2 regions of the Roseateles sp. GW821-FHT09G09 genome follow, and region 2 is predicted to be linked to the other one. Evidence: riboswitches for the same ligand, from Rfam matches in the RefSeq annotation. Region 2 holds a riboswitch; the other holds the start of a gene.

Region 1 (10,129 bases), on a different contig from region 2:
AGCGCATGGGCGCCTTCAAATTCCGCGGCGCGTTCAACGCGCTGTCGCGCTTCACGCCGGAACAGCGCCGCTTCGGCGTGGTCGCGTTCTCGTCGGGCAACCACGCGCAGGCGATCGCGCTGTCGGCGCGCCTCCTCGGCATGCCGGCGACCATCGTGATGCCCAAGGACGCGCCCGCCGCGAAGATCGCCGCCACACGCGGCTACGGCGGCCAGGTCGTCCTCTACGACCGCTACACCGAGGACCGCCAGCAGATCGGCCGCGATCTGGCCGGCAAGCACGGCCTGACCCTCATCCCGCCGTTCGACCATCCCGACGTGCTGACCGGGCAGGGCACCGCGGCGAAGGAGCTGTTCGACGAGGTCGGCCCGCTCGATGCCGTCTTCGCGCCGCTGGGCGGCGGCGGTCTGCTGTCGGGCACCGCGCTGTCGACCCGCGCGCTCTCGCCCAAGGCAAAGCTGTACGGCGTCGAGCCGGAGGCAGGCAACGACGGTCAGCAGTCCTTCCGCAGCGGCCGCATCGTCACCATCGAGACGCCCCGCACCATTGCCGACGGCGCGCAGACGCCGCACCTCGGCGATATCACCTTCGCACTGATCCGCCAGCATGTCGACGATGTCCTCACCGCCACGGACGCGGAACTGGTCGACGCCATGGGCTTCTTCGCGTCGCGGATGAAGATGCTGGTCGAGCCCACCGGCTGCCTGGGGTTCGCCGCCGCGAAGGCGATGAAGGATCAGTTGAAGGGCCAGCGCGTCGGCATCGTGATCAGCGGCGGCAACGTCGACATGGCGCGCTTCTGCGAACTGGTCGGCACGGCCTCGGCGGCCTGAGCGGGCGAGACAGGCGGTCCGGGCGCGATGAGCGCCCCGGGGCGCTTGGACGGTCCGCGCGCTTTGGGCGCTCCGCGTTACCGCCCGTCACAGCTGCGAGGGACGCGAGGCCGTGCGCGTGACCTTGGTCAATGTCGCGCTTGGGGCCGGATGCCCAGAATGCGATCGCCATCCGACTTCAGACAGCAGGGGGATCCTCGCGTGCAAGCCCATCTCATCGACTCCGTCGGCGCCGCCGGCAAGAACCGCAAGGCCGACGTCGAATCCGTACAGCGTCTGCTGACGGCGCGCCATCTCTACCGGGGCCGCGTCGACGGCCTGTGCGGCCCGCTGACGGTCGACGGCATCCTGCGCTTCCAGCGCGGCTTCATGAGCAAGCCCGACGGTCGCGTCGACCCCAACGGCGGCACCTTCCGCCGCCTGACGGCCGCCGCTCCGGCCGCGAACACGCAGGCCGCCACGCCCGCCGCCCGCGTGGCGCCGGCCGCGGCCTCGCGTCCTGCCGCCGCGGCGCGTCCCGCGGCCTCGGCCACGCCGGCGCATGCGGCCACGACCGCGCCGGCCACCAGCGCCGGCAGCACCTCCGCCGCGACCCCGCAGAACGTCGCGGCCAGCGGCGATGCCGGCAGCGCCCGCGCCCTGCTGACCACCCTGGTGCCGCGTCCCGACGCGCACACGATGAACCCCGGCCTGGTGGCCGTGTCCTCGTCCTACATGGTCCAGGCGCTGGGCCAGCCGCGCCATTCGTACTCGCAGGACTGCCAGCCGCTGACCAACGAGAAGCTCAAGAAGCACATCGTGTCGAAGTCGGTCGGCCCCTTCCGGGCCACCGGCCTGGACCTGGCCGTCGAGAGCCTGGCCGCCGTGATGGAGGACATCCGCAAGGAGCAGCCCGCCGTCTACGCCGCGCTGGGCACCGCCGGCATGCTCTGCTGCCGCAACATCCGCGGCTCGACCACCGGCATCTCCAACCACTCGTGGGGCACGGCGATCGACCTGACCCTCAACGGCGTGCTGGACCGCCGCGGCGACAGCAAGGTGCAGGTCGGCCTGACGCTGATCGCGCCGATCTTCAACCGCCACGGCTGGTACTGGGGCGCCGCGTTCCGCACCGAGGACGCGATGCACTTCGAGGCCAGCCGCTCGCTGGTCTCGCAGTGGGCGCCGCGCCTGACCTGAGCGGATCCCGTCCGGCCGGCGACTGCGGTCGCCGGTGCTGACCGCAGGCTCCGGCCCCATCGGGTGACGCTTGCCGCGACACCCGTTGTTTCAATCTCCGCGCCGCTCGCCCACCGGCGTGCGGCGCTGCGTGGATACTCGTCGTCATGAAGCTCCGCCTGATCTCCGCTTTCCGCCTGCTGGCCCTGTCGGGCCTGGTGATGACCGCCGCCTGCCAGCCCACGCTGGCCGCCTGCAACGTGGCCACGCTGCCGGACGGCTGGGCCGCGGGCTCCGCGCGCTGGGACGGCGCCTGCGCCGCCGACCGGGCCGACGGCCTGGGCGTGCTCAAGGAGCAGCAGGGCGCCGCCGTGAAGCGCATGTTCCTCGGCCGCGTCGCCAAGGGTGAACTCGCGCTGGGCGTCGTCGACATTCCCGACCAGGGCTACATGGCCGGCCGCTTCGAGCAGGGCAAGCTCGTGCCCAGCGAAGACCGCCAGGTCTTCATCCAGGCCTTCGACGAAGCCGCCAAGGCCGCCACGTCGGTCGCGGACCGTTTCGAGAAGGCGGGCAACGCCGCTTCGGCGAAGTTCTATCGCGCCAAGGCCAAGGCCCTGCGCGAGCAGATGGACTGAGCGCTGCTGACAGCGGGCGCCAAGGCGCTCGCTACAGTCGGTTCATGACCGACAGCCCCCGCGCCTGGATCCGCCTGCCCTCCGGGGCGGCGCTCGACCTGATCAATCCGTCCCCCGACGCCTGGACCGACGAGGACCTGGCGCTGCGCCTGGCCCGCACCTACCGCTGGGGCGGCGAGTCCATCTGGCCCTGGCCGCTGTCGGTGGCGCAGCATTCGCTGCTGGTGCTCGCGCTGCGCCGCCGATGGGCGCAAGAGGACGGCGCCCCGCTGTCCGCGGCGCTCCAGCGGGCCGAACTCCTGCACGACGCCGAGGAAGGTTTCCTTGGCTTCGACTGCATCTCGCCGCTCAAGCGCGTGCTGGGCGAGCCGTTCCGCATCGTCGGCGACCGACTGATGGCGGCGATCGCGGTCCGTTACCGGTTGCCCGCGTGGACGCCCGACACGCACGCGACGCACAAGCGCGCCGACAGCATCGCCGCCGCGACCGAGGCCGTGCGCTGCACGGGCTGGTCCGAGCGCGAGGTGCGCGAGGTCCTGGGCATCACGCATCCGGTGCTGGCGGAGGATCCGCTGCAGGCCGCGTACGGCGGTACCCCGTGGGAGCCCTGGCCGGCGGACATCGCGGCGGGACGGTTCCTGGAGGAACTGCGCCGGCTCAAGGACTGACCGGCCACCTGGTGCCGTTCAGATGTGCCGCGCGATCGACCGCCTGGCAGTCTCGGCCAGCACGGCCGCGCGGTCCTCCGGGTAGGCGGCCCTCAGCACCTGCTCGGTCCTCGCGACGGCCTGGGCGGTCTTCGTGGGCAGGTTTGGAATACGCTTCTGGAGTTGTCGGCAGTCCCGCCCCGGCGTCTGGTCGATCGGGGGGCGACAGGCGCGATCATCCCTCAACGGCCACGGGATCCACGCACGCATGAAACCCTCCTTGCTCCCCGTCCTGAACGCCCTGGGTGTCCTGGACCACCGAAACCGGCATCTGCGGGTCTGCGCGGCGATGGTCATCTCGCTCTGGGCGCCGGTCGCCCGCGCGCATGACGATCCGGCGCGCCAATGGGCGCCGACCGCCGCCGACGTCCAGGCGGCGCAAGCCGCCTTGCCCGCGCCGCAGGTGCTGCCGGGCGCGAAGGCGCTGCTGACGCAGGTCCGGATCCACGGCATGACCGTCGGCCGGCAGGCGCTGAGCCGCCAGGGCGACGAGGTGATGGTCGACTACGCCTTCAGCGAGCGCGGCCGCGGCGACCAGCTCCGCGCGCGATGGACGCTTGATGCGCGCGGCCTGCCGCTGCGTTACGAGGCCGAGGGCAACGACTACTGGAAGGTCCCGCTCACCGAGCGCTTCGACCGTGCCGACGGCAAGGCGTCCTGGAAGAACCGCGTGGAGCAGGGCGGGGCGGCGTGGCCGGAGGCCGGTGCCTTCTACCTGCCCGCCAACGCGCCGCCGGAGTTCACCGGCGTACTGGCCCGCGCGCTGCTGAAGGCGCCGGGGCAACGCCTGACCCTGCTGCCGGCCGGCGAGGCGACGCTCACGAAGGGTCCGACGATCGTGGCGGGCGGGCGCCGGCTGACGCTGCATCAGATCTCCGGCATCGACTTCACGCCGGTGGCCGTGTGGCTGGACGAGCGCCAGCAGACCGCCGCCGTGGTCGACGACTGGTTCGAGGTGCTGGAAGCGCGCGACCTGCCGGCGCTGGCGCGCCTGACGGCCGCGCAGCGCGATGCGGACAAGCGCTGGTCCGCGGACCTGGCGAAGCGGCTGACACACGTGCCGCAGGGCGACTTGGTGATCCGCCATGCGCGGGTGTTCGAGCCGCGCGACCTGGTCGCGCGCGAGGACATGCGGGTGCTGGTGCGCGGCGGCTTCATCGTGCGCGTCGAGCCCGACGACGCCTTGCCGGCGCCGGCCGGCACCGAGGTCATCGACGCGGCCGGACGTTTCCTGATGCCGGGGCTGTGGGACGTGCACCAGCATTTCTCCGGCACGGACGGGGTCTTCGACCTGATCGCGGGCGTGACCAGCGCGCGCGACATGGCCAACGACAACGTCGCGCTGATCGAGCGCGTGCAGCGCTTCGACGCCGGCACCGAGCTCGGTCCGCGCGTGGTGAAGGCCGGCATCGTCGAGGGCGTCGGTCCGCTGGCCGCCCCGACCGACGTGCGCGTCGAGACGGTCGAGCAGGCGCGCAAGGCGGTCGACTGGTATGCCGACCGCGGCTACGCGCAGATCAAGCTCTATTCGTCCTTCAAGCCGGAGCTGGTGCGTCCGATCGCCGACATGGCGCATGCGCGCGGTTTGCGCGTCAGCGGCCACGTGCCGGCGTTCATGCGGGCGGAGCAGTTCATCGATGCCGGCGCGGACGAGATCCAGCACCTGAACTTCATCGTGCTGAATTTCTTCCCCGAGGTCGCCGACACGCGCGGCAAGGACCGCTACACGGTGATGGCGGAGAAGCTGCTGCAACTGGACCTCGACAGCGCGCCGGTGACGGGCTTCATCGCGGAAATGCGACGTCGGCACACGGTGCTCGACCCGACGGTGGCGATCCTGGAGGGGCTGTACTCGGGCGCGCCGGGCGAGCCGCCGGCGGCGCTGCAGGGCCTGGTCGAGCGCTTCCCGCCGATCGTGCGGCGCCGGCTGCTGTCCGGCGCGGTGGCGGTGCCGCCGGGCAAGGAGGAAGCGTATCGGCAGGCCTTGCCGCGCCTGCTGCAGCTGGTCAAGCGGCTGCACGACGGCGGCGTGACGCTGATGCCGGGCACGGACGCGTTCGCGGGCTACACGCTGCACCGCGAGCTGGCGCTCTACGTGCGCGCCGGCATTCCCAACGCCGAGGTGCTGCGCCTGGCGACGCTGACGCCGGCGCAGGTGCTGGGCGTGGCCGGCCAGCGCGGCGAGATCGCGGCGGGCCGGCAGGCCGACATGGTGCTGCTGGACGGCGATCCGCTGAAGGACATCGCCGCGCTGCGGCAGGTCGTGAAGACGATCAAGGCGGGCCGGGTGTTCGATCCGGCGCAGCTGGAGGCGGCGATGGGAATGGCGAAGTGAGGGGATGAGGCCCCGAACCGCGAGCGCTGCGCTCGGGGGGCCGCGCGAACGTTCTGCCCGCGCGGCCCGCGGGCTCAGAAGCCCTTCATGTCGTAGCGCACGCCGATCCAGGCTTGACGGCCCAGGCCCTGGTACGAGTAGACCGGCTCCACGTCGCGGTCGGCGGCGTTGAGGACCTTGGCTTCCAGGCGCCATTGCGGCAGGAAGCGCCAGGTCGCGCGCAGGTCCAGCAGCGCGTAGCCGCCCAGGTTGCCCGCCGTGTCCAGGCGCTTGCCGATGTCGGTCACCGTCGCGCCGGCGCTCCACGCGCCGGTGTCGTAGTCGACGGAGACGCTTTCCTGATGCGCCGCGCGACGGATCAGGCGCGCGTCGGTCTCGTCGTTCTTCGCATCGAGGAAGTCGACGTTGGCGGCGAAGTTCCAGTTGCCCAGGCGGTGCGCGCCGGTCAGCGTCGCGCCCTTCAGCGTGGCCTTGCCGACGTTGGCGGCGCAGCCGAAGGCGAAGTCGTCGTTCGCCGGGCACAGCGTCGCATCGGGGGTGTACACGATCAGGTCCTTGACCTTGTTGCGATAGACCGTCGCCGAGGCGCTACTCGCGCCCGAGCGCCAGTTCAGTCCCAACTCCGCGCTGCGGCCCTTCTCAGGACGGATGTCGTGATGGCCGTAGAAGGGAAAATCGGTGTCGTTGAAGGTCGGCGCGCGGAAGGTCTTGCCGGCCAGCGCGCGGACCTTCAGCGTCGAGCTCAGCGCGTAGCTGCCGCCGAGGCTGCCCGTCGTGTTGTTGCCGTAGAGCGAGTTGTCGTCCCGGCGCAGGTTGGCTTCAAGCGCCGCCCGGCCGAACAGGCCGCTGTAGCCGGCGATGTAGGCGTTGTTGGTGCGCTTGAGCGTGCCGTCGGTGACGCCGTCCGCCTTCTCCTCGAGGCGCTCGTAGGCCAGCACCACCTGCTGGTCCGGCGCGATGCGCAGCGCGTTCTGCCAGGTGGCCTGATCGCGCGTGGTCTTGAAGCGGCCGGCGTCGGCCAGGCCGGTCACGGAGTCATCGGTGCCGTGCGCCACCTGCAGCGTCGTGGTCCAGATCGGCGACAGCGTGCCGCGGTAGTCGACCGCGACTTCGCGCGTCTTGAGCCGGTTGCGATAGTCGCCCGACGGGTCGGCCGGCGGGCCGAACTCGTAGCTGTCGTACTGCGCGTTGAGGCGGCTCTGCGTCGCGCTGACGCCGATGCGGTGGCCTTCGGCGGGGGTGAATCCCAGACGTGCGGTCGCGACCGTGCGGTGGTAGCCGTCGTCGTCCGGGTTGTAGGAGGGGCTGCCGCGATCGCCGCGCACGGCGGTCGTGCCGTCGCTGGTTTCGCGGCTGATGCTGGCGGCGTAGTCGAAACCGGCCTGCGACCCGCTGACACCGAAGTCGCCCTGACGCGAGCTGTAGTCGCCGACGGCCAGGCCGCCGGTGACGTTCAGCGCGCCCTGGCCCTTCTTCGTGACGATCTGGATCACGCCGCCGACCGCGTCCGTGCCGTACAGGCCGGAGGCGGGACCGCGCAGCACCTCGATGCGCTCGATGCTGGCCAGGCTCATCGATTCGAAAGCCGCCTGGCCCAGCGTCGCGGAGCCCACGCGCACGCCGTCGATCATGACCACGGTCGAGCTCGTGTTGGCGCCACGCAGGAAGTAGCCCGTGGTCTGGCCCGGGCCGCCGTTGGACGCCAGTTGCACGCCGGCGTAGCGGCGCAGCACGTCGGCCACGCTGCTCGCGCCGCTGTTGCGCAGCGTGTCGGCGTCGATCAGGACCACGTCGGCCACGCTCTTGCTGAGGGGCTGTGCCTCGCGGGTGCCGATGACGATGACAGGATCTAGGGAGGACTGCGCGAAGGCGTTCGACGGAGCGAAGGACAGGGCGGGCAGGGCGACCAGCGCGGTCGCCGAAGCACGGGCGACAGCGCGCAGCGTGGCGCGGGGAGAAGAGGCTTGCATGTCGGAATCGGATGAGCAGCGGCAGACGGCCGCTTCCCCGCGGCCGCATGCGGAATGGACGCGCCATGCTCCTGGAAGCACGGCGACGATCCGCCTGTTGGCCGGTATCCGGGCTGTCGGAAGAATGAACCCGTGTTGCCTTCCCGGACGACCGTCCAGTGGTCTCAGACACGAGCCGCGCACCCTCTGCGTTCAGAAGCGGCGCGCCTTCCGCTTACCGTTGCGGGGGCAGCTCAGGTTGGGGCCACGACCGCGTGGGTGCAGCCCCTCCTGATTCCCGTTGAACTGCTCCGGCGGAAGGCCGGGCGCGAGCACCAACGGGGCGGATCATAACGGGAGGCCTCTCGACTTCGAGTCGTCTGGCGCGGGCTCTCCACGATGCAGGAGGCCTCCCTCCGGGAACCTCCAGCATCATTCCGGCCCCAGCAGCACTCGCTGTCCGCGGGCCTTGGGCCTTGGGCCTGCGGGCTGACTGCTGGCCTTTGGCTTACATGAACAGGTGTTCGCCGGCGTTCTCGCCGCCCAGGACCACGTAGTTCACCTTGCGCAGATCGCCGAGGGCACGGCCGCCGGCGTAGGAGATGGAGCTCTGCAGGTCCTCCTCCATCTCGCGCAGCGTGTCGGCCAGGTGGCCCTTCACGGGCTCGAGGATGCGCTTGCCTTCGACGTGCTTGTACTCGCCCTTGTTGAAGTCGGACGCGGAGCCGTAGTACTCCTTGTAGCGCTTGCCGTCGACCTCGACGGTGTTGCCGGGCGACTCCTCATGACCCGCGAAGAGCGAGCCGATCATCACCATCGCGGCGCCGAAGCGCACGCTCTTGGCAATGTCGCCGTGATGGCGGATGCCGCCGTCGGCAATGATGGGCTTGGTCGCGACGCGGGCGCACCACTTCAACGCCGACAACTGCCAGCCGCCGGTGCCGAAACCGGTCTTCAGCCGCGTGATGCAGACCTTGCCCGGACCGATGCCGACCTTGGTCGCGTCGGCGCCCCAGTTCTCGAGGTCGATGACGCCTTCGGGCGTGCCGACGTTGCCGGCGATGACGAAGGTGTCAGGCAGCTTGTGCTTGATGTGGGCGATCATGCGCTGCACGGCGTCGGCGTGGCCGTGGGCGATGTCGATGGTGATGTAGTCGGCGCCGACGCCTTCGGCGGCGAGGCGGTCGATGATGGCGTAGTCCGCGTCCTTGACGCCGGCGCTGAGGGAGACCAGCAGGCCCTTGTCGCGCATCGTGCGGGCGAAGGCGACGGCGTCCAGGTCGAAGCGGTGCATCACGTAGAAGTAGCCGTTGGCGGCCAGCCATTCGGTGATGGACTCGTCGACGACCGTCTTCATGTTCGCGGGCACCGCCGGCAGCTTGAAGCGGCGGGGGCCGAACTCGACGGAGGTGTCGCACTCGCTGCGGCTGTTGACGCGGCACTTGCGCGGCAGCAGCAGGATGTTGTCGTAGTCGAAGATTTCCATGGTCCAAAGTCGCAAAGTCGGGCTGCGTTGATGCAGTGCACGCCCTGGGCTGCGAGCGCTTGACTTGGGACCCGGCCAAAAAAAACCGGGTCCCAAAATTTGGGCCCGGTGACCCATTCTACGCGTGCTGCGGGGCGCCGCTGCCGCGCTGCGGTGCAGCATGCATCGATCAGGGGCTTTTGGGCGCAGTTCGCTAAACTTCGCCCCCTTGGCCCTTCAACGGGCGACATCCGAAGACCAGCCACATGCATTCCGTCGTCATCAGCGGCACCGGGCTCTACCAGCCCCCGCACGTCATCACCAACGCCGAGCTGGTGGACTCGTTCAACCGCTACGTGGACCTGCAGAACGCCGAGCACGCCGAGGCGATCGCCGCCGGCACGCGCGAGGCGCTGGTGCACTCCAACGTGGAGTTCATCGAGAAGGCCTCGGGCATCAAGCAGCGCTACGTGATCGAGAAGGACGGCGTGCTGGACCCGACGCGCATGTACCCGCGCTTCGAGGAACGGGCGGACGACCAGTTGTCGCTGATGGCGGAGATCGCGGTCGACGCGTCGCGCAAGGCGCTGGCGGCCGCGGGCAGGCAGCCCGAGGACGTGGACGCGGTGTTCTGCTCGGCGGCGAACATGCAGCGCGCATATCCCGCGATGGCGGTGGAGATCCAGCAGGCGCTGGGCGCGGGCGGCTACGGCTTCGACATGAACGTGGCGTGCTCGTCGGCGACCTTCGCGCTGGAGCAGGCGTACAACGCGGTGCGCTCGGGCGCGTCGAAGTGCGTGCTGATCGTGAATCCGGAGATCACGTCCGCGCATCTGGAATGGAAGGACCGCGACTGCCACTTCATCTTCGGCGACGTGTGCACGGCCATCGTCGTGGAGCGCGCCGACCTGGCGACGGCGCCGGAGCAGTGGGAGATCCTGGGCACCAAGCTGGCGACGCAGTTCTCCAACAACATCCGCAACAACTTCGGCTTCATGAACAAGGCCGAGGACAGCGATCCCGAGGCGCGCGACAAGACCTTCCGCC
Region 2 (10,129 bases):
GCGGTGAGCAGCGCGACGACCAGCACGAGGAACACGTCCACCAGGTTGACGGCGGACAGCATCGGATCGTCATCCTCCTCGGCGAGGATGGAAATGCGGCGGGCGCTCATGCCCAGCCCTGTTCGGCCTTGATGACCAGCAGCTCGGCGAGCAGCCAGCGACGGCGGATCGAGTACACGACCAGCGCGATCGCCGCCGCGGCCAGCGCGAGCACGACGCCGGAGAACGCCGAGCTGAACACCGCCAGCGCCGCTTGGCCCTGACCGGCGGCGACGCTCTGCAACGCCGGTCCGAGGGGGACCATCGTGGCGATCAGCCCCAGCAGCGGCGCGACGCGCCCGAGCAGGCGAGGCGCTTCGAGGCTGCGGACAATCTGCAGCTCCAGCGTTTCCAGGGTGCTGGTCGCATGCACCTTTAGTCGGCGGTAGTCGGGGCGGCGGCGCTGCACCGCCTCCATCACGGTGGCGCCCGCCGTCCACAGTGCATAGACGAAGCCGAAGGCAACAAGGATCAGCACGGGCCACAGCAGGGCCTGCGCGATGTGGGCGAATCCGGATTCGAGGAACATGGTCGTTGGGCTCAATGCCTGGAAGAAGAATCGGCGCCGCCGAAGAACGCCGCGATGGCGACGGGGTTCGACGGGAAGTAGTGGTGGACGTAGCTCGCGCGCAGCGTGCCGAAGTCGTACAGACGCTCGGCGGCGCGGCCGGCGTCCGGATTCGTTGCGGTGGCGATGGCAGAGAGCGGCGTCTCCATCGCGGAGTAATGGAAGGTGTGGCCGCGCAACTCGCCCTCAGGCCACACGATCGTCTGCAGGCCCAGCGCAGCCAGCCGCTTCTGCATCGAGGCGCGGCCCGGCATCAGCCCCGCCATCGCCTGCGCGCCACCCTCGGCATCGCTCAGCTCATCAAGCAGCACCAGCATGCCGCCGCATTCGGCCAGCAGCGGCTTGGCCGCTTCCAAGTGACCCCGCAGCGCGCCGAAGAAGCGCGGGTGCTCGCGGAGCGCCTCCGCATGCAGCTCGGGATAACCGCCCGGCAGCCACAGGGCGTCGCACTCGGGGACATCGTCGCCCGCGATCGGGCTGAACGCGCGGATCTCCGCCCCAAGCTCGCGAAGCAGGTCGAGATTCGCCGGGTAGATGAAGGAGAAACACGCGTCAGTGGCGACGGCGATGCGCTTGCCCGCCAACGGGCGACCGAGCGCGAGACCGCCGGGCGGTGGCCCCTTTTCTCCGTGTCCCTCCTTCAGTTGCCTGCCGGCAACTGAATTCCCTCCTTGACCTCCGAAAAGGGGCCACCGCCCGGCGGTCTCCGAAACGCTCTGGAAAAGATCGAGCAGGGCGTTGGTCTCCCATGCGTCCGCCCACGCATCCAGCTGCTTGTCGATGTCCGGAAGCTCCAAGGCTTGCACCAACCCCAAATGCCGTTCAGGGAGCGAGAGCGCCGCATCACGCTTCAACGCCGCAATCAACGGAAGCTCCTTTGGCAACCCTTCACCGACCATGCGCGCATGCGCATCGCTGCCCACCCGATTGGCAATCACTCCGGCAACATGAATGTCATCGCGGAATCGCGCCAGACCCTTCGCCAACGCCGCAAAGGTCTGCGCCATCGCCGACGCATCCATCACCACGATCACCGGCAGTCCGAAGGTCGCCGCCAGATCCGCACTGCTCGGCTTGCCGTCGAAGAGACCCATCACCCCTTCAACGAGGACCAGATCCGCCTCGGACGCCGCCTTCGCGAGCAGTTGCCTGCAATGCGCTTCGCCGCCCATGAACAGATCGAGCTGGTAGACCGTGTGGCCACTCGCGCGCTCCAGCACCATCGGGTCCAGGTAGTCCGGCCCGGTCTTGAAGACACGCACCCGCAGGCCACGCCGGCGCGCCGCGCGCGCGATCGCGGCGGTGACGCTCGTCTTGCCCTGGCCGGAAGCGGGAGCACTGATCAGGAAGGTAGGGCAGGCAGTCATCGGGAGTTCATTCATTCAGCGCGATCCAGCGCCCTTGCACTTGGAGAATCAATAGCCGGCCGTGGAAGACGCGCTGCAACGCGTCGTGCGTCGCCGGTTCGTGCGGCGCGCCTTCATGGACGATGCGACCACCGTCCATCACCACCAGCGTGTCGGCCTGCAGCGCGACGTTGAGTTCATGCAGCACGCTGACGACGGCACCGCCCGCCGCGACGCGCTCGCGCACGATGCGCGCCCAGTCGCTCTGGTGCGGCGGGTCGAGGTGAGCGAGTGGCTCGTCCATCAGCAGCACGCCGGCACGTACGGCCAGTGCGCGCGCCAGCAGGACGCGCTGGCGCTCGCCGCCCGAGAGGCTGCCCAGCGCGCGATCCTTCCAGTCCCAGCTCTGCGTCTGGCGCATGGCGTGCTCGACCGCTTCGTGATCGGCGGCGCTCGCCGGCGCCAGCCACGGCTGATGCGGCAGACGGCCGAGCATCGCGATGTCGTAGGCAGTGAGGTCTTCGGACGCGTTCTCGTTCTGGCCGAGCCAGGCGATCTGCCGCGCGCGGTGCTTCGCCGGCCACGCGGTCCACGGCTTGTCGTCGAGGGTCAAGGTGCCGTCGAAGGGCAGCAGGCCCGCGATCGCGCGCAGCAGGGTCGACTTGCCCGCGCCGTTCGGTCCGACGATCGCCGTCCATGCGCGCGGCGTAGGCGCCAGCGTCAACGCGTGCAGCACCGGGCGATGGCCCAGCGACAGCGACGTCAAGTCGATGCGCAGCGACGGGACGTGGCCGAGCGCCAGGGGGCCGTTGCCGTCGATCGCAGCGCGATCGGCGGGTCGGAGGGCCTGGTTGATTCCGGCGGCGCTCATCGCGCGCCTCCGGTGCCGCCCAGATGCGCCTTGCGTCGATGCATCAGCCACAGCAGATAACTGCCGCCGAGTAGCGCGGTGATGATGCCGACCGGCAGTTCCTGTGGCGCGATGACCCAGCGCGCGGCGATGTCGGCGGCGAGCAGCAGCGCGCCGCCCGTGAGCGCGGACAGCAGGAGCAGGGCGCCGTGCGTCGTCGGTCCCCAGCTGCGCACGAGGTGCGGTGCGACGAGGCCGACGAAGGCGATGAGGCCGCACTGCGCGACCGCCGCGCCGGTGGCCAGCGAGAGGGCGGCGATGAGGAGCAGGCGGATGAGCGTGAGCCGTTGTCCGAGGGAGCGGGCGGTGTCCTCGCCCAGCGTCAGCGCATCGAGCGTGCGGCTGCAGCCCAGCGCGACCAGCAGGCACAGCACCATGGCGACGACCATGACCTGCACGGCGCTCCAGCCGACGTAGCCGGTGCTGCCGAGCATGAAGGCCTGCATGGCGCGCAGGATGTCCGGATTCATGAGCGTGAGCAGCGCGGAGCCCGAGCCGAGCACGACGCCGACGACGACGCCGGCCAGCAGCAGGCGCAGGCTCTGGGTGACGCCGCGCGCGAGCACCAGGGTGAGCAGCACGGCGCCGATGGCACCGGCGAAGGCGGCGCCGGTCATGCCGACGCGCAGCGCGAGCGCGGCCGCCGCGGGCGAGACGCCCATGACGAAGAGCAGCGCCGCGACGCCGAGCGAGGCGCCCGCGGAGCAGCCGAGCAGATAGGGATCGGCGAGCGGATTGCGGAACAGGCCCTGCGCGATGGCGCCGGCCAGCGCCAGCAGGGCGCCGGCGAGCCAGGCGCCGAGGGAGCGCGGCGCGCGGATGTCCCAGAGGATCATGCGCATGGTGTCGCCGCCGTCGGTCCACGGGCTCCAGCCCATGCTGCCGATGGCCAGGCCCAGCGCGAGCAGGACGGCGCCGAGCAGCAGCAGCGCGGTCAGTTGCGCCGCGGTCCGCCTCACCGCATGCCCCCGGGCGGCGCGTTGAAGGGCACGGTGGGCAGCGGCACGGGACCGGCCGCCGCCTCGCGCAGGCAGCGCGCCATCAGCGCGGCCGCCTCGGACATGCGCGGTCCGGGACGCACGAGGACGTCGGATTCCGACGGGATCCAGACGCACAGGCGCTGGTTCTTCACCGCGCGGATCGCTGGCCAGCCCGGACGTTGCGGGAGTCCGGCAGCGTTGCGCTGGCCGACCATGATGACCTGCGGGTCGGCGCGGACGATGAATTCAGGATTCAGTTTCGGGAACGGTCCGAGCTCGGCCGGGATGATGTTCTTGGCGCCGAGCCGCGTCAGGATCTCGCCCATGAAGGACGCGGTGCCCGCGCCGTAGGGGCCGGCGTCGACCTCGTAATAGACGCTCAGGCCGCGCGCGCCGGGCGGCAGCGTGGCGGCGCTCTGCGCGATGTGGCCGTCGATGCGGTTCCACAGCCGGCGCGCCTCGTCCTCCTTGCCGAGGATCTGCCCCACCTTGCCCAGCACGCGTTGGACGTCGTTCATGCTCTTGGGCTCGAGCGCGACGACCTTCAGGCCAAGACCTTCGAGGCGGTCGATGACGCGCGCGGAGACGCCGAGCATGACGACGTCGGGCTTGAGCGCGACCAGCGCCTCGATGCTGGTGTCATCGAGACCGCCCAGGCGTGGCAGCTTCTGCACGCTCACCGGGAAGTTGGAGAAACGGTCGACGCCGACCACCTTGGCGCAGTCGCCGAGTTCGCAAATGGTCTCGGTGAGCGAGGGCAGCAGGCTGACGATGCGGCGCGGGACGTCGGGCAGCGTCACCGTGTGGCCGCGGTCGTCCTTCAGCGTGATGGGCGCGGCGACGGCGCGCGTCGAGAAGGTCGCCGTTGCAGCGAACACGCCCAGCAGTGCGCCACCGACGGCGACCTTGATCACCCCTTGCTTCCAGCGTTCCATCGGCGTCATCCGTTGTTCTCCTCGTTCGCTTCGTTCGCCGCATCGGCAGCGCGGTGGGTGTCGTCCAGGGCCTCGACCGCCCGGGTCCACGGCTGTCCCGCCACCATCAAGGTGAGCTCGGCACACTGCCGCGCGATGAGCTGGTTGAGCCACCCGAGTTCGTCCACATACGCGCGCACCTCGCGCCCCATCGGCATCACGCCCCAACCGACCTCGTTGGAGACGAAGACCACCGGCGAGGCCAGTTGCGGCAGCAGGCGCTGCAGGTCGGCGCATTCGCCGCGCCAGTCCTCGAGGCGCGGCGCGCCGTCCATCGGCATCAGCCAGTTCGTCAGCCACAGCGTCAGGCAGTCGACGACCACCAGCCGTTGCGGCGAGGACGCGGCACGCAAGGCCTCGCACAGACGCAGCGGCGCTTCGACGGTGTCGAAGCCAGCGGGCCGGTCGGCGCGATGGCGGGCGATGCGATCGCGCATCTCGTCGTCATGGGCCTCGGCGGTCGCGACGACGGTGACGCGGTGCCCCGGCGTGCGCGCCCAGCGCAGCGCGAGGCGCTCCGCGTGGCGTGACTTGCCGCTGCGCTGGCCGCCGACGATCAGGTGATGAGCGGACATCCGGGATCTCCAGGGTTTGTCGAAGGGCAGACCTTAGCGCCAAGGCCAGCCGCCTCGGATCACAGCGACGGCGAATAACGCAGCGTGACGAACCAGGTGCGCGGCGCCTGCTGGTAGAAATTGGCCGTCTGGTAGTCGCGGTTGAACGCGTTGTCGACGTTCAGCTGCAGGCGCCAGTCCTTGGCGAACGCGTACTGCGCGTCCAGGTTGAGCAGCCCGTAGCCGCCCAGCCGGGTCCTGTTGGTGGCATCGTCGAAGCGCTGTCCGGAGCCGACGACGCTCGCGCCCAGCGTCCAGGCCTGCAGCGCGGTCTCCGCGCGCAGCGTGCCGAAGCGTTTGGCGCGGCGTTGCAGCTGGCGGCCGCTGTTGGCGTCGGTGGGATCCAGGAAGTCCGCGGTGGCGCTGAGGTTCAGGGGACCCAATTGCGCGCCGCCCTTCAGGCTGGTGCCCTTGAGCAGCGCCCGGGCGACGTTGCTGTAGCAGCCGGTCGTCGAGCGGCAGCTGCCGGCCGCGCCGAAGGCGATCAGGTCGGTGACGCGGTTGTGGAAGGTCGTGACCGCGAAGTCGAAGTTGCCTTGCGCCCAGGCCAGGCCGGCTTCGCGGTTCTGCGCGCGCTCGGGGCGGAGTTCCTCCACGCCCGCCTTCGTCGTGTCGGGACCGTAGACGCTGCCGCGCTGGTACAGCGTGGGCGCGCGGAAGGCGTTGCCGGCCGAGGCCGTCACGCGCCAGCCGCCGCCGAGCTTGAAGCCGGCCGCGAGGCTGCCGGTGTCGATGCCGCCGAATTCGCTGTCGTCGTCATGCCGGCCGTGCGCCTGCAGGCTGAAGGCGCCCAGCGTGCCGAGGTAGCTCAGGCCGATCGCGTTCTGGTCGCGCGTGCCCTGGCCGCCGCCGACCAGGTCGGTGTTGACCAGGCGGTCCTCGCGGCGCTCCAGCAGGCCGTTGAGCTGGTGCTGCTCGTTGATCCGGTAGGAGCCCTGCAGCGAGGCGCTGCGGATGCGCGTCTTCGTCAGGTAGGGCGAACTGGGCTTGGTCTCGTAGTTCTCTTCGGACTGGCCCGCCGACAGCTGGGTGGACAGCGCCGGGGACCAGGTGGAGTTCAGGCTGAGCTTGCCCGCCAGCGTCTCGGTGATGCCGCGGTCGTCGGCGTTCTTGCCGGCGTCGTAGCCGGCGTTGCTGCGGCTCTTCAGGCCGAGGAACTCGAGGCGCTGGCCTTCGGCCACGCGGCCGCCCAGGCGCAGGCTGCCGCTGTAGTTGCGCCAGCCGTCGGCGTCGGGGTTGTAGCTCCTGGCCGTCGTGTTCAGGTAGGCGTTGAAGCCGGTGCCGCGGTCGAGCGCGAGCGAGCCGGCGTAGTCGAAGTCCGCCGTGCCGCCGCTGATGCCGACATCGGCCTTCACCTGGCCGAGGTTGCCGCCGCCGATGCCGAGGTCCAGCTGCGTCCGTCCCGCGCCCTTGCGGGTGAAGATCTGCACGACGCCGCCGATCGCGTCGGAGCCGTACAGCGCGCTGGCCGGGCCCTTGAGGACCTCGATGCGCTCGATCTGCGAGACCGGCAGGTTGTGCCAGCTGGCGCCGCCGGAGGACTGGCCGTCCACGCGCACGCCGTCGATGAGGACCACGGTGTGGCGGGTCTCGGTGCCGCGCACGAAGACCGAGGTCGAGTTGCCCGGACCGCCGTTGCTGGCCATCTGCAGGCCGGCGACATTGCGCAGCAGGGTGGCGATGTTGCCGAAGCCCTGGCGTTCGATGGTGTCGCGGTGGATGACGGTGAGGTCGGCGGCGACGTCGGACAGCTTCATCGGGCTGCGCGTGCCGGTGACGGTGACATCGTCGAGGCGGTTGGCGGGGGAGCCCGTGGGGGCTGTCGCGGGGGATGCGGAAGTGGAAGCGGGGGAGGGCAGGGACTGCGCGGACGCGGACGAGGAGAAGCCCGCGAACGCCACGAGCGTCGACAGGGCGACGGCCATCGGGGTGAGGACGGGCAGCGAGCGGGCACCAGCGCGCGCGCGCGAAACGAACGGAAGCATGAGGAACGGACCAACGACGGAGTTCAGACGCCTGCTCACCCGCAGGACCTCTGAGAAACGGCGTCGCCGGCTCGTCGTCGGGTCGTCCTGGCGAGCACTCGAAGAGGACTCACGCAGGACGCGTCGCGATCGGCTGGAGACGCCACCTGTTGGCCGGTATCCGGGCTGGTGGCCGCTGCCTGTGTCCTTCCCAGCGCGCAGGCGCCAGTGGACATGGGGACAGGCAGTGCCGGCTGCCGCCCGGTGGTCCTTGCTCAGGATCCCGGGCGCGCGGCCGGCGGCCACTTACCGTTGCGGGGACAGCTCAGGTTGGTTCGCGCATCGGGGATGCGACCACTTCCTGATTCCCGTTTAACTGCACGGACGCAATGTCCGCACGAGCACCAACGGCGCGCATTCTAGCGAGGTGCGGCGCTCGTGCCCGTCGAGGACGTGGTCGGCGTCGGCGGCAAGGCCGGATCGGGAGTCTTGGGCGCCTTGGGCTTCTTCTTCGGCGGCTTCTTCGGGTCCTTGGGCTTGGGCTTCTTCGGATCCGCGGGTTTCACCGGTTTGGTCGCACGCTGCGCGGGCAGCCGGCCGTCGATGCCGATCGCCTTGGACGGCGCCTTCGCCGACTGGCGTTCACGCGCCTGCTCGCGCGCGGCCAGGTCGCGCGTCTCGGCGGCCGTGCGCTTGCGCGCGGCGTCGGCCTCCTTGGGATCGACCTTGTCCTTGGCCACCTCGGCCGTCCGGCCCTGGCCGTCGGGGCAGGGACTCTCGCGCAAGTCGTGACCTTCCGGGCCGCAACGGTAATAGCCGAGCGTGCGCTCCTGCGCCGGCGCAGGCTTGGGCGCCTCCTGCCGGTCCTGGGCGCGGGCCGCGCCAGACATGAGGACCAGAACAGCAGTCGTCAGGATCAGGGCGGCGCGCGCGGACATGTCAGTCTCCGGAGGAAGGGGGTCGGGCAGGAGGAATCGTGGGGGCAGGCGTTGCCGAGTCGGCAACGGGGGCGCCCGGCTTGGGCGGCAGATGGGCCGGTCTGGGCGGCTTGGGCCGCGGCGGCTTGGCGTGCAGCAGCGCGACGGCCTTGGCCATGTCGCCGCCGGTCATCAGCTTGAAGGCTTCGAGCGACTTGCCGATGCTGTCCTCGACCGCCTGGCGCTCCGCCAGCGGCGGCTTGCGCAGCACGTAGCCGGCGACCTCGTCCCGGTGGCCCGGATGGCCGATGCCCAGCCGCAGGCGCCAGAAGTCCCCGCTGCCCAGCTGGGCCTGCATGTCCTTCAGCCCGTTGTGGCCGGCGTTGCCGCCGCCCTGCTTGAGCTTGAACTCGCCGGGGGCGATCTCGAGCTCGTCGTGGATGGCGAGGATCTCCTCCGGCGCGATCTTGAAGAAGCGCGCCAGCGCCGCCACCGACTTGCCGGAGAGGTTCATGTAGGTCATCGGCTGCAGCAGCCAGATCGGGCCGGGCGCGCCCGGCGCATCGTTCACCCGGGCGACCAGGCCCGAGTACTTGGTGTCCAGTTGCAGCGACGCCTTCAGGCCGCGCGCGAGCGCATCGATCCACCAGAACCCCGCGTTGTGGCGGGTGTCCTCGTATTCAGGGCCGGGATTGCCCAGGCCGACAAAGAGACGAATCATGGGGCGCGATTATCAGTGCCGAGCGCAAAAGCAGAAGGCCCCGCGAGCGGGGCCTTCTTCGGGGGGAGATGCCACCCCGAAGGGGGCATTCCAGACAACGGACGCGATCCTCGTCAGGCGCGCGTCCGGAGACGAAGAAATTACTTCTTCTTCTTCTTCTTGTCGTCGACCGGCGCGGCGGCCACGACGATGACTTCTTCAGCCGCGGCCGGGACCGGGGTGGCGACCACCGGGTTCGGCTTGCCGTGCGTGACGATCTTGATGTGATCGGCCAGCTTCAGGTCGTTCACGTGGATCGAGTGACCCATCGTCAGACCGCTCAGGTCGACTTCGATGAACTCCGGCAGCTGTTGCGCCAGGCAGGTGATCTCGATCTGGGTCAGCACGTGGTTCACGGTGCCCTTGTCGGTCTTGACGGCCGGCGACTCGGCTTCACCGACGAAGTGCAGCGGCACCTTCTTGGTGATCTTGGTCGTGGCGTCGACGCGCTGGAAGTCCACGTGCAGGACTTGCTGTTTGTACGGGTGCATCTGGAAGTCACGCAGCAGCACTTGCGTGGTCTTGCCTTCCACTTCCATGTCGAGGATGGAGCTGTGGAAAGCTTCCTTCTTCATGGCGTGGAACAGCGCGTTGTGATCCAGCTCGATGACGGCCGGCTCGCCAGCACCGTAAACGATGCCAGGAACCTTGCCAGCGTGGCGCAGGCGGCGGCTCGCTCCGGTCCCCTGCAGCTTGCGCTCGAAAGCGACGAATTTCATATCAATCTCCAAGAATGGACGGAGCGCCAGGATTGACGCTCCGGGTGAAGGCCCCGCGACCAGGTGCCTTCGCGAAACAGCCGCCGTCCTTGCGGACCGCGGCCGGAACTCAGGGGGCGATCAGAAGTTGTTGTTCTGCTCGCTAAAGAGGGAGGTCACCGACTCGCCGTCCGAAATGCGGCGGATGGTCTCGGCGAACAGGAAAGCGACCGACAGCTGGCGGATCTTGCCGCAGGCCTTGGCGGTCTCCGACAGCGGGATCGTGTTGGTGATGACGACCTCGTCCAGCATCGAACCGGCGATGCGCTCGATCGCCGGGCCCGACAGGATGGGGTGCG

The links. Region 2 has a riboswitch for cobalamin ahead of AC07O8_RS05595 (TonB-dependent receptor domain-containing protein). Riboswitches for the same ligand answer to the same signal wherever they lie in the genome.
Region 1: another riboswitch for cobalamin. It lies ahead of AC07O8_RS17860 (TonB-dependent receptor domain-containing protein); the one in region 2 lies ahead of AC07O8_RS05595 (TonB-dependent receptor domain-containing protein).

The regions. Positions count from the first base shown of each region.
Region 1 covers NZ_JBWKOG010000006.1:257,918-268,046, forward strand. The annotation lists gene AC07O8_RS17830 (threo-3-hydroxy-L-aspartate ammonia-lyase) at 1-833, shown strand, start outside; gene AC07O8_RS17835 (M15 family metallopeptidase) at 1,035-2,012, shown strand; gene AC07O8_RS17840 (hypothetical protein) at 2,159-2,626, shown strand; gene AC07O8_RS17845 (phosphohydrolase) at 2,671-3,294, shown strand; gene AC07O8_RS17850 (hypothetical protein) at 3,313-3,543, opposite strand; gene AC07O8_RS17855 (amidohydrolase family protein) at 3,542-5,668, shown strand; gene AC07O8_RS17860 (TonB-dependent receptor domain-containing protein) at 5,743-7,638, opposite strand; cobalamin riboswitch at 7,721-7,972, opposite strand; gene AC07O8_RS17865 (GMP reductase) at 8,126-9,103, opposite strand; gene AC07O8_RS17870 (beta-ketoacyl-ACP synthase III) at 9,349-10,129, shown strand, end outside.
Region 2 covers NZ_JBWKOG010000002.1:143,023-153,151, forward strand. The annotation lists gene AC07O8_RS05560 (DUF2149 domain-containing protein) at 1-110, opposite strand, end outside; gene AC07O8_RS05565 (MotA/TolQ/ExbB proton channel family protein) at 107-568, opposite strand; gene AC07O8_RS05570 (cobyrinic acid a,c-diamide synthase CobB) at 580-1,974, opposite strand; gene AC07O8_RS05575 (ABC transporter ATP-binding protein) at 1,982-2,824, opposite strand; gene AC07O8_RS05580 (FecCD family ABC transporter permease) at 2,821-3,822, opposite strand; gene AC07O8_RS05585 (ABC transporter substrate-binding protein) at 3,819-4,787, opposite strand; gene cobU (bifunctional adenosylcobinamide kinase/adenosylcobinamide-phosphate guanylyltransferase) at 4,784-5,392, opposite strand; gene AC07O8_RS05595 (TonB-dependent receptor domain-containing protein) at 5,452-7,356, opposite strand; cobalamin riboswitch at 7,551-7,819, opposite strand; gene AC07O8_RS05600 (hypothetical protein) at 7,815-8,333, opposite strand; gene pth (aminoacyl-tRNA hydrolase) at 8,335-9,033, opposite strand; gene AC07O8_RS05610 (50S ribosomal protein L25/general stress protein Ctc) at 9,174-9,791, opposite strand; gene AC07O8_RS05615 (ribose-phosphate pyrophosphokinase) at 9,912-10,129, opposite strand, start outside.